Regions from separate parts of the Geobacillus sp. Y412MC52 genome, predicted to be linked through region 2. Evidence: riboswitches for the same ligand, from Rfam matches in the RefSeq annotation. Region 2 holds a riboswitch; each other region holds the start of a gene.
The links. Region 2 has a riboswitch for S-adenosylmethionine ahead of mtnK (S-methyl-5-thioribose kinase). Riboswitches for the same ligand answer to the same signal wherever they lie in the genome.
Positions count from the first base shown of each region.

Region 1 (7,689 bases), 410 kb from region 2:
CGAAACGGATAGCTCGTTAAAAAGCGGATCACTTCCCGAGACAAGGCAGGCTGTTCCGCCTGCACAAGCCATACATGGGTGGAAGCTGCGGCGGGGTCATCGTAAAATAATGCGCGGTAGTCGTCATGGCCGTCAAAACCCGCTGTCAGGCTCGAGCGGCTGTTGGAGGAAAGCGAGACCGCCGTCCTCAACGCTTGTTTCAGCTTGGCGGGCTCAAGCGGCTTCACAAGCAAATCGACGCATTGCCAGTCGATGGCTTGTTTCGCCCGCGCAAACGTCGCCTCGGCCGTTGCGGCAATCACGCGTTGGCAAAACAAGCGGACGTGGGCTGTCACCTTTGACCATCGTTCATACGGAATCATATCCAGTTCGACGTACAATAGCTCCGGCGCCTCCCGCTCAAGAAGAGCCATCATCTCCTCCACATTGGCCGCCGTGTACACCTGCTCGATCGGCAGCGAATACGCGGAAACGAGCCAGCGGATCGCTTCTCGTTCCTTGTCGTCCCGTTCGGCAATGACCAATTTCACGTTCTCACCGCCTTGGCTGCAATCGTCGAAAATGAAGGAGCGCTTCCATGCAAAAGGCGGCGGCCAACGCCACCGTTTTTCCGCCTTCATCCCAGAGTGGATTGACTTCGCAAAGATCGACGCTGATCGTTTTCGGATGAGAAACGATTCGGCGGATGAGAGCGCGCGCCAACGACGGAGCGAGCCCAAACGGCGACGGTGCGCTCACCCCCGGCGCAGCGGCCGCGCTGATGGCGTCCATGCAAATGGTGAGCATCACGGCATCGTGATCGGCGGCAAACTCCTCGATTTGTTCATAGGCGGCCTCGATCGGTCCTGCGGTCAGCTCGTCTTCAAGCATGTACCGGCAGCCGTACGTCTCGGCCGCCGCAAACAGCGCCGCCGTGTTGCCGATCCGCTGAATGCCGAGGCAGAAGTAACGGACCCGTTCGTCTTGATCCAATATTTGCCGAAACATCGTCCCGGACGTCGGGCCGTCATCGTACGGGCGCAAGTCGAAATGGGCGTCAATGTTGAGGATGCCAAGGCGGGCTTCGGGCCCGAGCGCTTCGCGAACGCCCAAGTAATGGCCGTACGCCGTCTCATGGCCGCCGCCGATCACGATAGACGCCATCCCGTTTTTCAGCAGGCGGGCGACCGCCTTCCCAAGTTCAGTCTGGCTTTGTTCGAGCCGTTCATCGACGCAAACGACATCGCCTGCGTCATAGACAACGACCCCTTCCGGAAGATGCCAAGGCAGCCGGGCCAGCGCCGCTTTGACGGCGGCCGGCGCCTCTTTCGCCCCTTGGCGGCCTTGGTTGCGGCGCACTCCTTCGTCGCACGCAAACCCGATGAATGCCGCCGCTCGTTCCACCGTCTCCAATGGCTTGGACAAATCGAGCAAGCGAATGCGCTGATGAAGACGAAACGCCTGCTCATCGCTCACGCTGTCAATCCGTCCCGTCCAACGGCCGGCGTCTGGCGGTTGATACATGAGACCATCTCCTTTCCATCATCAGCTGCTTGTTTCTTTCGCCACAGCTTTGCCGTTCTCCTCCCCATGCACGCGGAAAGAGGAAATCGCCGCCGTTTGGCGAATAAAAAACATGATTGACAACAGAAAGGGTGTTCCACATGAAGCCAATGACCAACTTGCATGACGTCATCGCCGGTCAAAGCGCGCCGCCCCCATGCGACGAAACGCTCGGCGTCCGCCTGACGGAAGCCCGAGACGGCTATGCGAAAGGCGTATGGACGATCAGCGAATCGCTGCTCAACGGCAACGGGGTGATTATGGGCGGGTTCGTCGGGGCGGCGGCGGACATTCTCATGGCGTATGCGGTGACGACCTTGCTTCGCGATGACCAAATGCACGCCTCCATCAACTTGCAGACGACGTTTCACCGCCCAGCGGCGGCTGGAGAAGCCGAAATCGAGGCGCGGGTGGAAAAGTTCGGGAAAACCGTCGCCTATGTAACCGCCATCGTGCGGCAAAACGGCAAAGAAGTGGCGAGCGCCACGTCGTCGGTGCTGATCATGGACAAACCGTGAAGGTGATGGATCTCCAAAAGGGGTTTTTGCGCATGCTCGTTCTCCTTGGATTCGACGAGGCCAAACAGCAGCTGCTGTTGTTGGTTTGAACGCATGGAAAGCGATGATCAGAGGAATCCGATAAAACCGGTGAAAAACGATGATGTTCGCCAAATCGGTGGTTTTGTTGAAAAAGGAGAACCAATTTCACAAGGTTTCCCCACTTGAGAAGAGGCGTTGTCGAGTTGCCTTTTTCATGACATCATCAGTCCTCAATGGCGAAACGAGGTGAGGCGCAGCCGTTTTCGACCAGTTGCCAAGCGCCGGAGAAAGCGCTGTCAAAAACAGCCCTTCTCCGGCGCCTTTCGTTGCTTGTTACCCACGGACAAACGTTTTCGGCATCACGACGGCCACGACTTGGCCGCGGGCGCACAGTTCGCCGTTGGCGAACACTTCGGTGTCCACTTTCCATTTTTTCGGATGAATCTCCGTCACAGTGCCGACGGCGACAAGCGGCACTCCGTGCGGCGTCGGCTTGACGAAATCGACGTGAAGCGACGCAGTGACAAAGCGCGGCGGCGTTTCCCCGCTCCCTGGTTCATGGCCGTTTTTCCGATGCAAGGCAAGCGCCGCTGAACCGGTGCCGTGGCAATCAATGAGCGAGGCGATCAGCCCGCCGTACACAAACCCTGGGATCGCCGTATGTTCCGGACGCGGCGTATACACCGTCACCGTTTTGTCGCCCCGCCACCCGGTGCGAAAATGGTGGCCTTGTTCATTCAGACGCCCGCAGCCGTAGCACCAGGCGAATTCATCAGGGTAGTCGTCTTGAATCGCGTGCACGATCATTTCTTCCACGTCAGCCTCCCCCCTCTCTTTTTCTAGTATACCATTGAATCGAGAAGACGACGACTCCTACATGGACGGTTGTTGTCTAGCGGCAGGCAAGGCCATACGAAGAAAAATGGAACGAAGCGCCAATCGCCAGACGGCAAATTCATAGGCGGCCCAAACAGCTGGCCGCCTAGCGTGACGCCATTTATCGAGCAGGCTCGTAAAATTCGATCCATTCACCGTCGGGCCCGCGGAAAAACAAATATTTCGCCCCGTTCGGAAGTGTCGTTATTTCTTCCCACACAAGCGGCACACCGAGCGACTGAAGCCGTTCTTTCTCCTGCTCAATGCCTTCCACCGTAAACGCCACATGGTGCACTTTTCCTTCCGTCGGCAAATCCGGGTTGTATCCTTCGATCAGCTCGACAATGATCGAGCCGCCAATCCCTAAAAACGCCAATTTCATCGTGCCGTTCGTATGAATCATTTCGTCGAGCAGCTCCAAGCCGACAACATTTTGATAAAACTCTTTCGATGCCTCGATGTCTTTCACTTGAATGCCGACATGTTCAAATTTTTTAACTGCCATTCGTCCCTCTTCCTTTCTATGACTCAGTTAACCATACTGCTTGTAAATACGGCGTCATCTGCATCGGGAAAATCCCTTTTTTCCCAAGCTCTGTCCATATGTAGCGGTCAAGGGCGTACGGCCCTTCGGCTCTCCGTTCGTCCGCTTCTCCGCTCGTCAACAAGATGGAAAACACTCTCCCTTGTGCGCTCCCATACAAATGGCTGTAGCCCTCCCCACGGTCGACATGCACCGCCGCCTTAGGGTCAAACCGGATGAGCTCCGCCTGCACACAGCGCATGACATGAACGGCAAACGCCGCAACCGAGAAATGGGCCGCCATGCAGGCACGGAGCGAATAGGGTTCCGCCACCGTTTCTCTCACCTCCCGTCCGCAAAAAAACCCCTTCGCCTCGGAATGATGCGAAAGGGGTCATGAGCCGTTCTTATCATCCAAAGCGAAGCCGCTTTGCAGGTGTTAGCACCTTGCCAGAGGCAGGTTGCTGTGGGGTCATCAAGCCCGTTCTCTCGCCCACTCTTGATAAGACGTATGCTATTTTCCCCTATCCTACCACACATTCGCTGGGATGGCAATGGTTTTCACTGATTGCCCTGCGTCCGGCTGTTCCAAGATGTCGCGACAGCCGCTCCAGCTTCACCCTTAAAGGACTTGGAGGTTGGTGGCGTATGATGATTATTTAGAACAATGTTTTAATATGTTTGATTAATCTCTCGCCTCTAAAGAAAAGTGTTCAGAAGAGAGCACCCTGCGGTGGATTGATCTTTTTGCACGATCAGTGAAAAAAATACAGCGATCGTTCGACAAAACTAGACAAAAACAGATAAAAACATGGTAAAATGACATAGTGCATCTATTTTTTTGCAGATTGGAGGATTGCTTCCGCATGGACAAGCAGTCGATCATGACGCATTATGGGGCGCTTTACTTTTTTATGCCTGCCGTGCAATGGGTGGTTACTGAACACGGAGTCATTGCCGATATGAATGACTATGCGGGTGCATCGTTGGGCTACGATCGGATTGAACTCATCGGCGCCCCATTTCAAACTATTTTCCATCCTGACGACTGGGCGTCCCTCGCTCACTTGCTTCCTCAACCGACAGATGAAACAGTCCGCACATTCACGGCCAGAACGGTGCATAAAACCGGCAAATTATGCGCTGTTCGCGTGCATATGCGTTGGAAAACATTGAACGATACGCCGTTCCTCCTCATCTCGTGCTCTGACATGACCGCTGAAACACATGCGGAGCGGCTGCTCGCTGAACAGACTCACATTTTGAAGCAAATCATCAAACACGAGCCGCTCGATGCCATTCTCACGTCCATTGCCAAGGCGGCTGAAGCATTGCGGCCTCCAGCCGTTTGTTCGATTTTGGTTGCCGATGACGACGGGCGACGCCTTTACCATGGAGCAGCGCCAAGCTTGCCATCCGCTTATATCGAAGCCATGAATGGAATCGAAATCGGGCCGCAATCTGGATCGTGCGGCGCGGCCGCCTATCAAAAAGAGATCGTGATTGCAAGCAGCGTGGCAAATGACCCCCGCTGGGCGTCTTATGCGCAATTGGCGTTGGCGCACGGATTGAGAGCTTGCTGGTCCATGCCCATTCTCTCATCATTCGGCCATGTGCTCGGAACGCTGGCGTTTTACTATCCGACCGAACGCGAACCGGAACCGGAAGATATGGAAATCATGTCGGCGCTGTCATCGCTCGCGAGCCTCGCCATGGAACATGAGGGAACAAGGAAAGCGCTCGAAGAAAACAGGCGGCTGTATGATTCCCTGTTCCATTACCATTATGATGAGCTCACCGGATTGCCGAATCGGCGTCGATTTTTGCAGCTTGCCAAGGCAATGCTGTCGAAACTGAAAGAAACGAAACAACACGGCGCCATTTTGTATATTGATTTAGACGGCTTTCAATATATTAATGACTGTAGATGAGCATTTTTCATTACAATAATTTCCATGGTTAGAGAGACAAACAGGGTACCCCTTACGCGATACGGAGCTGTTTTTTGATCACATCAATGGGAATATCTTGCTTCGCAGCGTCATAAATGAACTCGACGACGCTGTGGTCTTTCCGCGACCGAAGAAGCTCCAGCCCGGCGGAGAGGTTTTGTCGGGATTCGGCGATGCTATACACGCAGGAGAGCAGCACCACCGCCCAATACCGTTTCACCGCCCGAATGTGGCGAACGCGGTATCCATCAAGCTTCAGTTGATCTTTCGCCTGCCGGAAAAAGCACTCGATCGTCCAACGCTGAGCATAGTAACGCAAGATGTCTTCGTCCCCGAGCTCCCGATCGGTGCTCAAGACGACATGGAGATGTTCCGGCGCCATCGGCTGATCCGCCTTCCAAGCCAGCAGCACCACCGCGTCATCGAGGCCATGGATCGCCCCCTCATAGCGATACACGCGATAACGCTCCTGACCCACCGTGACGAGGCGGGTGTCTTCGGACTCGACATAGCGGGCGAACTGCTTGGCTTGGATGGCGATGCCTTTCGGGTAGAGAATCCGGTTCGTCTTGAGCATGGCGATGACATGGAATCCCTGTTTCAAGCAGGCTTCAATGAGCTTTTTGGACGGATACCACGAATCCATGAGCACATACACCGGCTGAGCCCGCTTCACTTTGAGCGAAGAAAAGCATCTCGATGGCCAGGTCGATCTTGCTTTTTCCCGCTTTCTTGTCATACAGGCGGAACGCAAACGGAAACGCTTGTGTCAAGGTGTGCACCATCAGCCAAACGAGCGAATGCCCCCAAACCGATTGATGATCTTTGTGAGAGAAATGCCAACCACACCCTTGAATGGCGTGCGTTGCCCGTGACGAAGGCTTCGTTTTTTGGCAAATCGTATCATCAATCGAGACAAAAAGAGGCTGATTCTTTCGCTCGACCAGGCGCTCGATTCGGCGGAGGATCCACTCTTGAAGCTTCCCAAGCAGCCTTTCCTCATCCCAAGGGCTTTTCGTGAAAAAGTGACTGAGCGTCGTTCGATGATTCGGATGAAAGCTCCAGTGATGAATATCGGTCAATGTTCCCGAGAATCCCTTGGTGGTCAAGGCATCGACGATATGAATGAGATGCTTGATGACCGGTTTGGAAAGCTGCAGCGTCAACCCCAAAGTGAAGAAAAACTTGTGGATTCCTTGGTGATGTGCTAATCTATTCATGAGACATGAACCTCCTTGTGTGAATGGGTTTTGTGCACATCTATTTTACCCAAGGAGTCCGGTTCATGTCTCCTTTTTTGTTTGGTTGTCAATTTATGTTAGTGAATTTGCTCATCTACAGTTAATGATTCGTTCGGCCATCATATCGGCGACGAGTTGCTTCAACAGACGGCCGCCCGGCTTCGTGAGCGCGTCCATCCCCATGGCATCGTTGCCCATATGAGCGGAGATGAATTCATCGTGTTGCTCGCGCCAGCCGCTGGACACCAAGAAGCATCAGCCATAGCGGAAGACTTGCTGGCGCTCATCGCCCAGCCGTTTTCGTTGGCCGAACAAACCATTTTTATAACAGCCAGCATTGGCATCGCTCTTTTTGACGGTGAGCAAGCCAATGTGGACACAGCCATCCGCCAGGCGGACATGGCCGCCATGGAGGCGAAACGGAAAGGCAAAAACAGCTATTGTCTTTATGAAGAAGCGCTGCAGCATCAGCGCCTTCCCAATGTATTTTTGTTAGCGGATTTGCACCAAACAGTCAAACAAAACATGGATCGGTTCGTCCTATTGTACCAGCCGATTGTCGATGTGCGGACAAAAGCTGTTTGCGCTATGGAAACGCTCATTCGTTGGCATCACCCCTCCAAAGGGATCGTGCCGCCAAGTGATTTTATTCCACTTGCAGAGGAAACGGGTCTCATTATTCCCATCGGCGAATGGACGATCCGCCAAGCATGCCGGCAGCACGAACGTTGGCGCCGTCAAGGGTTCATACCGGTTCGAATGGCTGTCAACGTTTCCGTTAAAGAGCTATACCACCCACAATTCGCCGCTCGCGTGGAAGCCATTTTGGCGGAGACGAATATGAGGCCATCGTGGTTGGAACTTGAAATTACAGAAACGATCGCTATTTATCAAGAAGCGACTATTTTGGCCAATTTGCACCGGTTGAAAGAGATGGGGGTGCGCTTGTCCATCGATGATTTCGGCACCGGCTATTCCTCACTCGCCTATTTGAAACAGTTGGACATTGACACGGT
Region 1 is NC_014915.1:1,310,166-1,317,854, reverse strand. Features, by position in the region: gene GYMC52_RS06610 (helix-turn-helix domain-containing protein) at 1-530, opposite strand, end outside; gene hutG (formimidoylglutamase) at 535-1,503, opposite strand; gene GYMC52_RS06600 (PaaI family thioesterase) at 1,644-2,060, shown strand; gene GYMC52_RS06595 (PaaI family thioesterase) at 2,415-2,897, opposite strand; gene GYMC52_RS06590 (VOC family protein) at 3,079-3,462, opposite strand; gene GYMC52_RS06585 (hypothetical protein) at 3,479-3,814, opposite strand; SAM riboswitch class I at 3,885-3,989, opposite strand; gene GYMC52_RS18130 (sensor domain-containing diguanylate cyclase) at 4,347-5,411, shown strand; partial or broken gene GYMC52_RS06575 (IS701 family transposase) at 5,464-6,652, opposite strand; gene GYMC52_RS06570 (putative bifunctional diguanylate cyclase/phosphodiesterase) at 6,758-7,689, shown strand, end outside.
Region 1: another riboswitch for S-adenosylmethionine. It lies ahead of GYMC52_RS06585 (hypothetical protein); the one in region 2 lies ahead of mtnK (S-methyl-5-thioribose kinase).

Region 2 (7,689 bases):
AATAAAAGAGGCGGCCGGGTTTCGTGTACGTTAAAAACAGATGAGCGGCAATGACGACAAACAGCATAAGCAAGACAGAAAACGGTACGCCGAACAGCTCTCCCTGGCCGATAAACAAAAAGGAAGGAATGAATTTGCCCGGCGCCGTGCCGCCATCGGGCAGCGGCATGTCGTTGTAGATCGAAAACCCTTTCGTATAGGTGAGCTGCACGCCGTTAATGGCGTACATCGTCGCCAACGTCGCGAGCAAATCGGGCAATTTGAATTTGACGATCAACAACGAGTTCAAGAGCCCGACAGCAATGCCGAGCAACAGCGGCACGAGCAGGGTGATGAAAATTTCTTGGCGGTACAGGACGAGCGCCGCTGCGCTCGCGATCGTCGCTAGGCTCACCGTCGAGCCGACAGACAAATCGAAGCCATCGACGATGAGCGAAAACGTAATGCCGATTGCCACGAGCGTCACGATCGAAATGGACCGCAAAATGTCACTGAAGTTTTCATACGTAAAAAATCGGTCTTGCGTGATGCCGAAGTAGGCGATAACGGCAAGAATGGCCAGCAAGGTGCCGTGTTTATACAACCATTCAAGAATGGACGGCGCCGTTTTTTTCGACGGCGCTGTGGAAACAGCCGGCTGGTTCATGGATCTCACCTCCGCTGCAATAGTAAACAAGCTGTTCATACGTCAGTTCAGCGGCCGGCAGGCGGGCGAGCAGCCGGCCGTCGACCATCACGTAGATGGTGTCGCAAATGTCAAGCAGCTCTTGAAATTCGCTGGAAAAGTACAGCACCGTTTTTCCTTCATCGGCAAGGGAGCGGATGATGGCAAACACGTCCTGCTTCGCATGGACGTCGATCCCTTTGGTCGGTTCGTCAAACAAAAAGACGCGTGCGTTTGTGTTGAGCCATTTGCCGATGACGACTTTTTGCTGGTTGCCGCCACTTAAGTGGCGGACGGCCGTGGCGCTTGACGGCGGATGAACACCTAGCGAGCGGACGAGCCCGTCGGCTTCAGCCGCTTCTTTCGCCCGGCTGATCCATTGCCAGCGCGACAGGCGGGAAAGAAGGCGGACGGTCAAGTTCGTTTTCACTGACTCGGGCAAAAACAACCCTTGTTTGCGCCGTTCTTCCGGGATGAGGCAAAGGCCGGCGTCGATGGCTTCATAAGGCGATGAGAACACATAGCGTCTGCCATCAATTTCCCACTCGCCGGATGTGTTCCGGTGGGCGATGAGGCTTTCGGCAAGCTCCGTCTTGCCGGCGCCGACGAGGCCAGCGATGCCGACGATTTCGCCGCGGTTGGCGTATAGGTCGACTGTTGTCCCGGTTTTGTCGATCAACATTCCGCGGGCGGCAAACGCGATGTCGCTTCTGTATGTGCGTGCTTGTTTCGCGGCGGCGGTCCGCTTCGTTCCAGTCATATGAAGGATGATGTCCTCAAGCGGCAGGCTGCGGGCGCCTCCGTGATAGACGACGCGGCCGTCGCGCAAAATCGTCAGCCGGTCGGCGATCTCCTGAACTTCTTTCAGCTTATGAGAGATGTAAATAAAGCCGACGCCTTGCTGCTTCAGTTCATCGATGATGGCAAACAGACGCCTTGTTTCCGCCTCGCTTAAGGCGGCCGTCGGTTCGTCTAGGATGATATAGCGCGCGTTGGATGACAGCACTTTGGCGAGCACAATCAGCTGCTTTTCATGGAGCGAGCAGTCGCGAGCCAATTTCGTCGGCGGCAACGACAGGCCGACGCGGCGAAGCAGGACGGCGGCCCGCTCTTTTTCTTGACGCAGCGAGCGAATCGGCCGTTGCTTCACATGGACGAACTCGTCCGCCGCTACATTTTCGTAAATCGGCAAGCCGGGAAAGAGCGCTGTGTCAACTTCTTGAACGACGAGGCCGATGCCGGCTTGTTTTGCTTCGCGCGGCGATGAAAACGTGTATATCGTACCGTCGATCGTGATCGTACCAGCGTCAGGCGGAATGGCGCCGGCCAAAATGTTCATGAGCGTGCTTTTGCCGGCGCCGTTCATGCCTAAAAGGGCGTGGACTTCGCCAGGACGAACGTCGAAGTCCACGCCGTCAAGCACGCGCACGGCGCCAAACGATTTTTCAATGCCCCGCATTGACAACCCGTTCATTTTTTGTTCACCTGGGCTTCCAACGTTTTCATCCACGGCGAGATGGCGACATTGGATTGCCCCCAGCCCGGAATGTATTGCGAAAGCTCATTCATCGACACTTGTTTGTCCGGAAGATCGGACCGTTTCACTAAATGCGGCTCAAGCGAGTAAATGTTCGGCGTTTTTTCTCCGGCGATTTTTTGATACGCGAACCGCACTTGGACGCGGCCGACTTCGGCTGGGTCGGTCGCCGTTGTCGCCACCCATGGGCTGTTTGGTTTTTGGATCATTTGCAAGTCTTCATCGCTCAAATCGATGCCATACACTTTAATTTCCGTGCGCCCGGCTTGCTCGATGGCGCGCGTCGCCCCTTTGGCGAACTCGTCCCAAGTTGCGAAGACAGCGTCAATGTCGCCTTTGTTCGGGTATTTTTTCAAAATCGCTTCCATTTGCGTTTGTGTGTCCAAAGCTGTGTTGGCGCTCGCCGTGCCGAACTTGGCGATTTCTTTAATGTTCGGATAGCGTTTTTTGAACGCGTCATAAATGACATGGCGGCGTTCCATCGGGGTAAAGCCGCCGACCCAAATCGTGACGATGTTGCCTTCCCCGTTTAAGTCTTCTGCGAGCGTTTTTAATGTTTTCCAGGCGAGGCTGTAGTCGTCTTGGTCGATGACGGTGACGCCGGGAATGTTCAAATCGTTGTCAAACGCCACAACTGGAATGCCTTTGGCGACGGCTTTTTTCACCGGGCCTTCGAGCGCATCGGCGCGGCCGTGATCAAGCAAAATGGCGTCCACATTTTGTGTAATGGCCGTCTCAACGTACGATGCCATTTTGGTTAAATCGTTGTCGGCGTTGTAAATTTGCACCTCGCCGCCGAATTTTTGCACTTGTTCTTTGACGCCGGCGATGTATTGCGATGAGAACGTGCCGATGGACAGTTGCATAATGGCGGCGATTTTCACCGGCTTTTTCAACTTTTCGGGAATGGCCGCTTGCTCGTCGCTTGTTGCCGTCGAGTGGCTGGATGTCGTTTCTATTTTGTTGTTCGTGGTCTTGGCTTCGTTGGTTGGCTTGGAGCTCACGGCATCTTGCTCGTGTGTGCAGCCAGGCCAAGATGGAGAACACGGCAAAGAAAAGAAGAAAAAGGGAAGATAAGGCCTTAAATCGTTTCATGTTGCTCCTCCTTTGTGAATAATGATGGCAGCGTTGCGTTGTAATTGCCGCGAATGATGCCTTTTTCGGTAATGATCGCGGTAATGAGTTCGTTTGGCGTTACGTCAAACGCCGGATTGTATACGTTGACGCCTTCCGGGGCGATGCGCACGCCGGCGATGTGGGTCACTTCATCCGGATGGCGCTCTTCGATCGGGATGTCCGCACCTGTTTTCGTCGTCAAATCGATCGTGGACAACGGCGCAGCGACGTAAAACGGAATGTCAAACGACTTCGCGAGCAAGGCCAGGCCGAACGTGCCGATTTTGTTCGCCGTATCGCCGTTTTGCGCGATCCGATCGGCGCCGACGATGATGGCGCTGATCTGTTTCGCTTTGATCGTTTGCGCCGCCATGTTGTCGGTGATGAGCGTCACATCAACGCCCGCTTGCATCAGTTCCCAAGCGGTCAGGCGCGCCCCTTGCAAAACGGGACGTGTCTCAAGGGCGTAAACGGATAGCTCGATTCCTTTTTCTTTCGCCAAATAAAACGGGGCGAGCGCCGTCCCGTAGCGGGTGGTGGCGATCGAGCCGGCGTTGCAGATCGTCATCACACGATCGCCCGGACGAAAGAGCGACAACGCGTATTCGCCGATGCGGCGGCACACATCCTCATCTTCCACTTGAATGCGGATCGCCTCATGGATGAGCGCCGTTTTTGCCTCGTTGACGGAAAGGGCGTCGGCCGCAGCGGTGACGAGCCGATCGAGCGCCCAAAACAAGTTGACGGCGGTCGGCCGGGCACTGGCTAGGTAGTCACGATCTCGTTTCAAGCGGCGGCGGAATTCATCGAGCGATTTGGTGTCATAGCCCAGTGCGGCAAGCGCCAGGCCATAGGCGGCGGTGATGCCGATCGCCGGCGCGCCGCGCACTTTCAGCGTGGCAATCGCCTCATAGACGTCTTCCAGAGTGTGCAAGTCGATATATTCGATGATGGATGGAAGCTTTTGCTGGTTTAAAATCGTCACATGCGTCTCGCGCCATTCAACGGAGCGTGGGATGGCAAAGGTGCTCATCGCCATCTTCCTTTCTCTTTTTTTTCGTTTGTCCGGGTCAGCGCCGCGCAGCTTGCGTCGAGACCCGGACGATTGTATGGCATTATTGTTCCGTTTCGGCAAACAGGCGGCGGAAGTCTTCCGTTCCGGTGAACACGCGGCGCTCAATGATCAAGCGGCGGCCGAGACGGAGGGCATGCCGTTTGGCAACAAGCCGTTCATCTTTGTGCTCGATGCCGTCAAGGTCCGCCACATGGGCGAGGCCGATCGTCCGGCGGATGACTTCGCAGCCGGCAAAGCCGACGGCGTCGATGAACGCGTGCCGGAGCACGTCCTCGAGCAAGCCCGGCGTCGCGGCGTACGTTTCCACGCTCTCGGTGCGCCAAAGGTTTGAGAACACGGACGCAAAGACGTCCCATGTCCGGTCGATGTGGTCAAAGAGCGGTTGGCGCTCTAATTCAGAGCGGGACAACGCATTTAACAGCAAATTGGCGAAAAATTGGCCAAGGTCAAACCCGATCGGACCGTAAAAGGCGAATTCCGGGTCGATCACTTTCGTTTCGTCGGCGCTTACGAAAATGCTGCCGGTATGCAAATCGCCATGCAAGAGCACATCGGCTTCGGTTAAAAACTTGCGCTTCAGCTTTGCTGCTTCTAGGTGCAAGCGGTCATCGCGCCAAAGCGCTTCAACGTCTGGGCGCAATTCGTTTTCAAAGTTGTTCGTTTCGTGGTCAAAAAACGGGTCGGTGAAGACGAGGTCTTCGGTAATTTTGCACAGTTCGGGATTGACGAAACTTTGCGCCAATTTCTTTTTCTCTTGCTGGTTCATGCCGAAGTCAGACGTATAAAATGCCGTTTTGGCGACAAACTCGCCGATATGCTGGGACAAAAGCGGATACGTTTTCCCTTCGATCAGCCCTTTGCGGGCGATTTGCAAACGGGATAAGTCTTCCATCACCGTAATGGCGAGCGATTCGTCAGAATAGTAGACTTTCGGCACGTATTGCGGCACGTAGCTCGCAAACGTGCGCAGCGCGTTGCTTTCAATGACAGCGCGCTTTAACGTGAGCGGCCAGCTTTCGCCGACCACTTTGGCGTACGGCAACGCTTGTTTGATGATGACGCCTTGTTTCGTTTCTTGATCGACGATATGAAAAACAAGGTTCAAGTTCCCGTCGCCGATCTCGCGGCATGCAAGAGGCGCCCCGTCGCGGAATAAGCCGAGGCGGACAGCGAGAGATACCGCCTTCGGTTCGGTCAGCGGTTCGTAAACCGATGTTTGAACAGTGGTCATTGCCTTGTTCCCCCTTTTTTCATTTCGCTCGTTTTCAAATGCCGGTTCTGATGCGCGCTAAAACTCGGCGTTTCCGGCAAATGAAAAAGCCTCTTTCGCATACGGAAAGAGGCTTGAAGATTCATTCGTTCTTCGCGCCTCTTATCTTTCAGAAAGACATCGGTCTTTCTGTTGGACTTAGCACCGTGCCCTGCGGAAGCATGACGCTTCCGGCGCCGCCCTTGGCGTGCGCCCTATCTCACGATAGCATTACGGTCGGTTGCTGGGCTTCATTGGGCCAATTCCCTCAGCCAACTCTTGATAAGAGTACTGACTTCGTGTATTCAGTTTTTGCAATTTTCACGATGTTATCAATTGTTTGGTTGTTTGATTCGAATGATACATGGTCGGCCAATCGATTGTCAATACGTTTTGAAAAAATTTTTTGCCGTTTCATAGTCGTGCGGCCGGCGGTCGGCAAACACCGGGATGCGCGCGCGGACGTCCGCAACGAGCGCGGGATCGATGTCGGCCGAGAGAATGCCCGGCTTCTCGTCCGCCTCGGCGATCACTTCGCCCCATGGGTCGATGACGAGCGAATGGCCGGCAAAGACGTTGTTCGGGTCGCGGCCAGCCCGGTTGCAGGCGACGACGTAGCATTGGTTTTCAATCGCCCGCGCCATCAAGAGCGTCCGCCAATGGTGCAGGCGGGGAAGCGGCCATTCGGCGACGACAAACAGCACTTCCGCCCCAGCCAAAGCATGGGCGCGAATCCACTCCGGAAAGCGGATGTCATAGCAAATGACCCCGGCGCATGAAAGCCCGTCGAGCGAAAACAAGCCTAAGCTGCTTCCCGGCTGCAAATACAAATGTTCATTCATCAATTGGAACAGATGGAGTTTGCTATATTCGCCGACGATTTGACCGTTCCGGTCGGCCACGATTATCGTGTTCGTCACGCCGGTTGTTGTTTTTTTAGCGACCGAGCCGGCGACGAGATGGATGCTGTGTGCTTGCGTTAGGCGGGAGGCGAACGCTTTCGCCCGTTCGGCGCCTTCGTCGGCAATCTCATCTAGGCGCGTCAAATCGTAGCCGGTCGTCCATAATTCCGGCAGCACGATGATATTCGCGCCGTCCTTGACGGCCGATTCAATGGCGCTTTCCGCGCGCCGTTCGTTTTCGTTCGGGTCGCCAAACGCAATATCAAGCTGGAGGCAGGCGATGCGGATCGTCATGAGTTTTCACCTCGAAAAAATTTTGCTTTACATTTTGCTTTTTACGATATATGATGTTGCACTAGAATTTCAAGAATTTTTTAAGAAGGTGTGGGCGATGACGATGGAAATTCCTTTTTCCGAGTTGCTTGAGCAGCTGCCAAAGCAATTTTTCGCCTCGCTTGTCGCAAAAGTCGGGGAGAAAATCAAGGCCGGATGCGACGTGATCAATTTAGGGCAAGGCAACCCGGATCAGCCGACGCCAAAGCATATCGTTGAGGCGATGCAGCGGGCGGCGGCCAATCCGAAATACCATAAATATTCGCCGTTTCAAGGCTACTTCTTTTTGAAAGAAGCCATCGCCGCGTTTTACGCGCGTGAATACGGGGTGAACATCGATCCAGACCGCGAAGTCGCCATTTTGTTCGGCGGCAAGGCCGGGCTTGTCGAACTGCCGCTTTGCCTCGTCAACCCGGGCGATGTGGTGCTTGTCCCGGACCCGGGCTATCCGGACTATTGGTCGGGGATCGCGCTTGCCCGCGCGCGGATGGAAATGATGCCGCTTGTTGCGGAAAACGGTTTTTTGCCGGACTATGAAGCCATTCCGGCGGCAGTGGCCGACCAAGCGAAGCTCATGTTTTTAAACTATCCGAACAATCCGACCGGCGCGACGGCGACAAAGGAATTTTTCGCGGAGACAGTGGCGTTTGCCGCCAAGCACGGCATTGCCGTCGTGCACGATTTCGCTTATGGGGCGATCGGCTTTGACGGCCGGAAACCGGTCAGCTTCCTGGAAGTCGATGGGGCGAAAGACGTCGGCGTCGAAATTTATACGTTTTCGAAAACATACAATATGGCCGGCTGGCGTGTGGC
Region 2 is NC_014915.1:901,734-909,422, forward strand. Features, by position in the region: gene GYMC52_RS04575 (ABC transporter permease) at 1-646, opposite strand, end outside; gene GYMC52_RS04580 (sugar ABC transporter ATP-binding protein) at 588-2,138, opposite strand; partial or broken gene GYMC52_RS04585 (sugar ABC transporter substrate-binding protein) at 2,135-3,296, opposite strand; gene mtnA (S-methyl-5-thioribose-1-phosphate isomerase) at 3,283-4,350, opposite strand; gene mtnK (S-methyl-5-thioribose kinase) at 4,433-5,623, opposite strand; SAM riboswitch class I at 5,762-5,930, opposite strand; gene GYMC52_RS04600 (carbon-nitrogen family hydrolase) at 6,025-6,837, opposite strand; gene GYMC52_RS04605 (pyridoxal phosphate-dependent aminotransferase) at 6,935-7,689, shown strand, end outside.

Region 3 (7,689 bases), 1.6 Mb from region 2:
CCCGCCGCCCCCCTTCCGGCCAAATCGTCCCGGCATACGCCGACGCCGCCGGAAAGACGACGCCGCTGCCAACGCCGACAAACGCCAAAAACACCGCATAATGCGGCCAACCGTGCCAAACGCTTAAGCCGGCAAGCGCGGCCATCGTCAACACCGCCCCGGCCAACAAAACGCGAAAACCGCCGATCCGGTCAAACAAAAAGCCGCCGGCCAAGCTGCCGATGACGCTTCCCCCAGAGTTGAGCATGAGCACGACACCAGCGACAGCGAGCGGCTGGCCGAGCTGTTCGTGCAAATAGATCGTGTTTAGCGGCCATAGAAACGACGCCCCTGTCACATTGAGCGCCATGCCGACAAGCAGCCACCAAAGAGCGCGGGGCATCGGTCATCATCCTTTTCTGGCTTTTATTTTGAGTTCCGAAATAATTGTAGGGGAAAACAGGAAAAAATGCAATCAAAAAGGCGGAGCGTTCCAATGCGTCCGCCACTTTTTTGCCAAACTAACTCCCCACAGAAACAATGGCTTTTGAAGCGGGGCTCCTGCGCGAAAAGAAGAACAAGACGGAGCGGCTTCCGCCCCTTTGGCTTGTCGTCACCCGTTCCGCTGCTTGGAGCGGATCGGTTGGCCGCCCGTTTCCTCGTATTGCTTTTTCGCCAGCTTCACCGGGTCAAAGTCTTGACCAAGCTCAAGATCGTTATTGTTTTGGCCGCTAGGTGTTTTTTGTTCCGGATTCGTTTGTTTCAAGCGTCGCTTCATGTCGTGTTCCTCCTCGTTTCAGCGGTCAAGCAAAATCATGTCGTTTTGCAATTGCTCCAGTTGGAGCCGCATCCGATGCAGCTGCTCGCGCTGCTGGGCGTTGCAGCTTCGCGCCAAGTGCGCCAAATCGATGACCGTCTGCTCGAGCATCTGCTGGGCGTTGGTGTATTCGGTGATGTTGTAATGCTCCTGCTTTTGCGCTTCTGTATATTGCTCTTTCGCGTAGCGGATCACATCTTCACACCGCTGCAAAAATTCCTCAACGGATTGTCTTGTCGCCATGCGCTCACCTCGTTTCGTGATATTCCCTCATGTTTACTATGCGCCGCATAGGCCGGCCGTATCACGCCAATGATTGGCAGCGGTCGATTTTCCATGAAGTTTTTGTTACAATGCCGACGTGGGGATCTTCGTTCAGCTCAATCAGGCCGATGTCGGTCAGCTCAAGGTTTTCTGTCACGCCGGCGTAGAGGATGGCGAGGCTTTAGGGAAAAGCGATGGCATCCGACATCTTTGGCGCAGCGACACGCCTGCCAACGTAAACGATGAAACGATCACAAGGAGGGGCCAACCGATGGCTTTGATGAACATTTTGCCGTTTGCCCGCTTTTTGCTTGATCAAGCGGTCAACGAAGGCGACATCGCCGTCGACGCGACCGTCGGCAACGGGCACGACACCGTGTATTTGGCCGAACGCGTCGGGGAGACAGGCCATGTGTTCGGCTTTGACATTCAGCCTGAGGCCATCACCGCCGCTTCCGCCCGCCTCGCGGAACATGGGCTATGCGGGCGGGCGACGTTGTTCGAGCGAAGCCATAGTGAACTGCTTGAGGCGCTTCCCGCCGATGTACACGGGCGCATCGCCGGCGCGGTGTTCAACCTCGGCTATTTGCCGGGCGGCAATAAGCAAATCGTCACCCAGCCGGAATCGACGATCGAAGCGGTCCGCCAGTTGCTTTCCGTCATGAAGCCGGGCGGCGTCATCGTTCTTGTCGTCTACCACGGCCATCCGGAAGGAAAGCGCGAACGCGACGCGCTCCTTGATTACGTCCGCTCTCTTGATCAACGGCGCGTCCATGCCTTGAAATACGAATTCATCAATCGGCAAAACAACCCGCCGTTTTTGATCGCGCTCGAGAATCGGGCGGATGGGGGCGCCTGATTCCGTCCGATCCGCCGACGAACCACTGCCCTCGCCAATACAAGCAAACGGCCGCCCTTATGAAAAGGACAGCCGTTTTTGCCGCTCCTGCCAAAAGCGGTATGCTTTTCCGTTCCAATAGAAAAACTGCGACGCCGCCCCGCCGGCGCGGACGAGCCGGCGCGCCAGCCGGCGCAACCCGCGCTGCTTTTTCACCTTGGCATCCGACAAATACAACCCAAGAAGCCCTCGGTGAATAAGGCGGTGAAACTCGCCGTGCGGAAGGGCGCCGACATGGCGGTCGGCCTCTTCGATGAAATGGCAAAGCCGCTCAAGCATCACCGTTTCATTCGGATAGTAAAAGCAAAAGTTTAAATCGCCGCCGTCCCGGTCTTCCTCCTGATCGATCAAATAGTCGAGCAAAATGTGCAGTCCTTGAATGTACGGAAAATAACCGTCGCGCACTTGTCTCGCCATCTCCGGCGGCAACGATTCGCCAAACGCATAGGCGACGAGGCAGAAAATGCCGAGCGTCGAACCGGAGCAGGCGGAAAACTCATACCATTCCATCGGCGGCAAGGCGTCTTTGTATTGCGCGAACCATTTCTCCAGCCGCGGCACCCGCTCGCTCGCTTCGACATGTTTATGCACTTGCAAGTCGCAATAATATCCGGCCAATTCATGCAAAAATGGGGCGATCGTCTCATAATGGCGCACCGTCTCGAGCACCTTTTGGCACGTGCGGACGAGCGCCGGCAAATAGCCGCCGTCTTCCTGTTCGCGGCGATGGCGGTAATAGTTCGACGGCTCCGCGCCGATCGTCAAAGCGTCCGGCATCGAATCGTGCAAGGCGCGAAAGTCGAGCGGATCGAGCGAGGTGCTGCGGTCGCACAAATTATCCAAATAATCGCTGATCGTCTGGTAAGCAACGATAAAGCGGATGCAATCCTCCATGTTTTCTCCGGCCAAGAGCGCCAAAATGGAGCCGCCTTCGCAATGGAACGTTTTCGAAGCGATGCTCGCCAAGGCCTGGCGCCGCAATTCCGGGTCGGGAATGCGCTCGGCCTGGCGCCGCCAATAGGCAAGCTCGCGGTGGACAAGCGGAAGCACGTCACGATACACCATTTTCATCAAGGCGATGGGGTTTTTCGGAATGTTCAATCGGCTCACCTCAGGTGCAAACACCATGGTCTCGTCTCCTAGCATTTCCATCTTATCGGCAACCAAAATCGTTTCGCGTCTGAACAGCCTGCGATCTCGTCTTCCAGTATTGCCATCAATGCGGCCGGGGCAAACCATAAAAGGGTTGGCGATGGAATGAAAAAGCCGCTCAACAACGGTTCTTCTCACGTTGAGAAGCTTTGTGAAATCGGATCTTCTTTCCCGATCCCAACCACTCATCGGGCGAAACGAAACGTTTTTCACCAATCCCGATCAGGCGCGCTCGCTTTCGTTGGCGATTTGGACGCAGCGTTGTACAATACATGGTGAACGATCGATTTTGCAACAGAAAGGAACGAACGCCCATGATTTACCCATACAAAGGCAAAACGCCGCAAATTGCCGCCTCCGCCTTTATCGCCGACTATGTGACGATCACCGGCGATGTCGTGATCGGCGAAGAGACGAGCATTTGGTTCAATACCGTCATTCGCGGCGATGTGGCGCCAACGGTGATTGGCAACCGGGTCAATATTCAAGATAACTCAATTTTGCATCAAAGTCCAAACAATCCGCTTATCATTGAAGACGGTGTAACAGTCGGCCATCAAGTCATTTTGCACAGCGCCATCGTTCGCAAAAACGCGCTCATCGGCATGGGCTCGATCATTTTGGACCGCGCGGAAATCGGGGAAGGCGCGTTTATCGGCGCCGGCAGTTTAGTGCCGCCGGGCAAAAAAATTCCGCCCAACACGCTCGCCCTCGGCCGGCCGGCGAAAGTCGTCCGCGAACTGACGGAAGACGACATCCGCGAAATGGAGCGCATACGCCGCGAATATGTCGAGAAAGGGCAGTATTACAAAGCGCTGCAGCAACAGCGGACATCGTGCGCCAACAAAAAAGAGCTGCCGTGATCAGGCAGCTCTTTTTCTTTCATCACTTGTCCGCCAACGCCAGCGCTTGTTCTTTCAACAAGGCGGCTTTGTCGGTGCGCTCCCACGGCAGGTCGATGTCCGTACGCCCAAAATGGCCGTAAGCAGCCGTCTGTTTGTAAATCGGGCGGCGAAGGTCGAGCATTTTGATGATGCCCGCCGGGCGGAGATCGAAGTTGTTGCGCACGACCTCAATCAAAATGTCTTCCGACACTTTGCCGGTGCCGAACGTATCGATCGAAATCGAAACTGGGCGGGCGACGCCGATCGCGTAGGCAAGCTGCACTTCGCATTTGTCGGCCAGTCCTGCCGCGACGATGTTTTTCGCGACATAGCGGGCCGCATACGCCGCCGAGCGGTCGACTTTCGTCGGATCTTTGCCCGAGAACGCGCCACCGCCGTGGCGGGCGTAGCCGCCGTACGTATCGACGATGATTTTGCGCCCCGTCAACCCAGCATCCCCTTGCGGACCGCCGATGACAAACCGTCCTGTCGGGTTGATGAAATATTTCGTGTTCTCATCAAGCAGCTCCGCGGGCACGACCGGCTCGATGACCTGTTCTTTAATGTCGCGCTGGATTTGCTCTTGCGTAATTTCCGGATGGTGCTGCGCGGAAACGACGATCGTATCGACGCGCACCGGTTTGCCGTTTTCATCGTATTCGATCGTCACTTGTGTTTTCCCGTCCGGCCGCAAGTACGGCAAGACGTCCGTTTTGCGCACTTCCGCCAATCGGCGCGCCAAGCGGTGCGCAAGCGAAATCGGCAGCGGCATCAATTCTTCCGTCTCATTGCAGGCGAACCCAAACATCAATCCTTGGTCGCCGGCGCCGATCGCTTCAATTTCCTCGTCAGTCATCTGACCTTCGCGCGCCTCGAGCGCCCGGTCCACCCCCATCGCAATGTCCGGCGATTGTTCGTCAATCGACGTCAGCACCGCGCACGTATCAGCGTCAAATCCGTATTTGGCGCGCGTGTAGCCGATCTCCCGGACCGTATCGCGGACGATGCGCGGAATGTCCACGTATGTTGATGTCGTGATTTCCCCGCTCACGAGCACCAGCCCGGTCGTGACGCTCGTTTCGCAGGCGACGCGGGCGTTCGGATCTTTTTCCAAAATGGCATCCAAAATGGCGTCAGAAATTTGGTCGCAAATTTTATCCGGATGTCCTTCCGTCACAGACTCTGAAGTAAACAAGCGGCGTTTGGCTGACATTCGGTTTGTTTCCTCCTCTTGGCATAATGTGGCGACACGGAACTCATTTCCCTTTTTCCCTTCGCAATATAAAAAACCTTTCCTGTAACGGCTGAGGAAAGGTCATGGCAATCGTATTGCTTCCTTTCACTCTTATCGTTCAAGGACTGCGCCTTGCCACAGGTTAGCACCATTTCACACATGTACAGTTGTGACGGTTGCTGGGCTTCATCGGGCCTGTCCCTCCACCGGCTCGGGATAAGAGTATCCGTTCAATGACTTATCTTATCGCAATGGAATCGGCAAAGTCAACTATCAAAATTCATTTTTTATCATTTCCAGCCGCGAAAATTCTTTCCTCAAGAAAATCGACACATTGGGCAAAATAAAGTTTGAAAAACCCACACAATTAGTATGGACTATTAATAAAAATGTGTTATACTATTTTCAAGAGTGATTTCAAAAAGAAGGCAGGTTTTGAATATGGGGATCGCAAACATGACGAACAAGCTTGATTTATTGCTGCAAAAACCGTACGTGCATCATCAACTGTCCGTCGCCGAGCTCGTTGAGAAAGTCCTGCAGCGGAACGAAGGACGGCTGACGCACACCGGAGCCGTCGCGGTGACAACCGGCAAGTACACAGGGCGGTCGCCGAAAGACAAATACATCGTCGAAGAACCGTCAACGAAGCAAACGATCGACTGGGGAGCGGTCAACCAGCCGATGTCTCCGGAGACGTTTGATAAACTGTACGACAAAGTGCTCGACTATTTAATGAAGAAAGATGAACTGTTCGTGTTTAAAGGCTTTGCCGGCGCCGATCCGAAATACCGGCTGCCGATTCAAGTCGTCAACGAATTCGCCTGGCACAACTTGTTCGTCCATCAGCTGTTCATCCGGCCGAGCGCCGAGGAGCTCGCCGCGCATGAGCCGCAATTCACCGTCATTTGCGCGCCGAACTTTAAAGCCGACCCGAAAGTTGACGGCACGCGCTCGGAAGCGTTCATCATCATCTCGTTTGAACGGCGCACCGTGTTGATCGGCGGCACCGAGTATGCCGGCGAAATGAAAAAATCGATTTTCTCGGTGATGAACTATTTGCTGCCGGAACAAGGCATCCTGCCGATGCACTGCTCGGCCAACGTCGGCCAGGAAGGCGACGTCGCCCTCTTTTTCGGCTTGTCGGGAACGGGAAAAACGACGCTCTCGACCGACCCGAACCGCCGCTTGATCGGGGATGATGAACACGGCTGGTCAAGCCGCGGCATTTTCAACATCGAAGGCGGCTGCTATGCGAAATGCATCAACCTATCGCGCGAGAAAGAGCCGCAAATTTTTGACGCCATCGGCTTCGGCGCGGTGCTCGAAAACGTCGTTCTCGATGACGCGACGCGGGTGCCGAATTACGACGACGGCACGCTGACGGAAAACACGCGCGCCGCCTACCCGCTTCAGGCGATCCAAAACATCATCGATCCGAGCGTCGCCGGCCATCCGTCCACGATCGTGTTTTTGACGGCTGATGCGTTCGGCGTCCTGCCGCCGATCAGCAAGCTGACGCGCGAACAAGCGATGTACCATTTCTTAAGCGGCTACACAAGCAAACTCGCCGGCACCGAACGCGGCGTCACCGAACCGGAAGCAACGTTCTCAACGTGCTTTGGCGCACCGTTTTTGCCGCGCCCGGCCATTGAGTACGCGGAAATGCTCGGGCAAAAAATCGCCGAACACAACGTTCGCGTCTTTTTGGTCAACACCGGCTGGACAGGGGGACCGTACGGCGTCGGCAGCCGCATGAAGCTCGCCTACACCCGGGCGATGGTGCAAGCCGCCGTCGAAGGGGAGCTGGACAACGCCGAAACGGTGCAAGACCCGATTTTCGGCCTCGCCATCCCAACCCACGTCCCCGGCGTGCCGGATGAAGTCCTGCAGCCGCAAAACACATGGGCCGACAAACAAGCATACGAACAAAAAGCAAAAGAGCTGGCGCAAAAATTCCGCGCCAACTTCCAAAAATTCGCCCACATCGATCCGTCCATTGAAAAACTCGGCGGACCGCTCGTGTAACAAGAACCCGGCCGGACACGGTATTCCCTGTCCGGCTGTTTTTTTATTTCTTTCCTTTGCTTTGGGCCTCACATTTCGCCCCCTTCCCACGAAAATCGGGAGGATTTTTTCATTCTGATGCCGAACAAATCCTTGACAAACAAGGGAAGTTGTAGGAATAAAAATAGACTCCACACAGAATAGGGGGAGGCTTCCATTGCTTCAGTATATCCATTTACCTTTAGCAGATTGTTGAAAATCAACCCGTTTTCCTTCGCTCCATCGTTTTGGGGCGTGGCCAAAAGCCAGTTTCATCAAAGACTGAAGATCTGATTTTTGGTTCATTTTGACTATTCCATCACCAGTCGTTTCGATGATCAAAGAGAGGATTGAGGTCATGAAAAATAAAACATTTCATTTCCTTTGGATCGGACAATCTTTCGCAAATTTCGGA
Region 3 is NC_014915.1:2,951,241-2,958,929, forward strand. Features, by position in the region: gene GYMC52_RS14470 (MDR family MFS transporter) at 1-382, opposite strand, end outside; gene GYMC52_RS14475 (hypothetical protein) at 593-757, opposite strand; gene GYMC52_RS14480 (YtzC family protein) at 776-1,039, opposite strand; gene GYMC52_RS14485 (tRNA (mnm(5)s(2)U34)-methyltransferase) at 1,332-1,919, shown strand; gene GYMC52_RS14490 (tetraprenyl-beta-curcumene synthase family protein) at 1,977-3,086, opposite strand; gene GYMC52_RS14495 (gamma carbonic anhydrase family protein) at 3,425-3,973, shown strand; gene metK (methionine adenosyltransferase) at 3,996-5,207, opposite strand; SAM riboswitch class I at 5,337-5,451, opposite strand; gene pckA (phosphoenolpyruvate carboxykinase (ATP)) at 5,670-7,256, shown strand; gene GYMC52_RS14510 (MFS transporter) at 7,633-7,689, shown strand, end outside.
Region 3: another riboswitch for S-adenosylmethionine. It lies ahead of metK (methionine adenosyltransferase); the one in region 2 lies ahead of mtnK (S-methyl-5-thioribose kinase).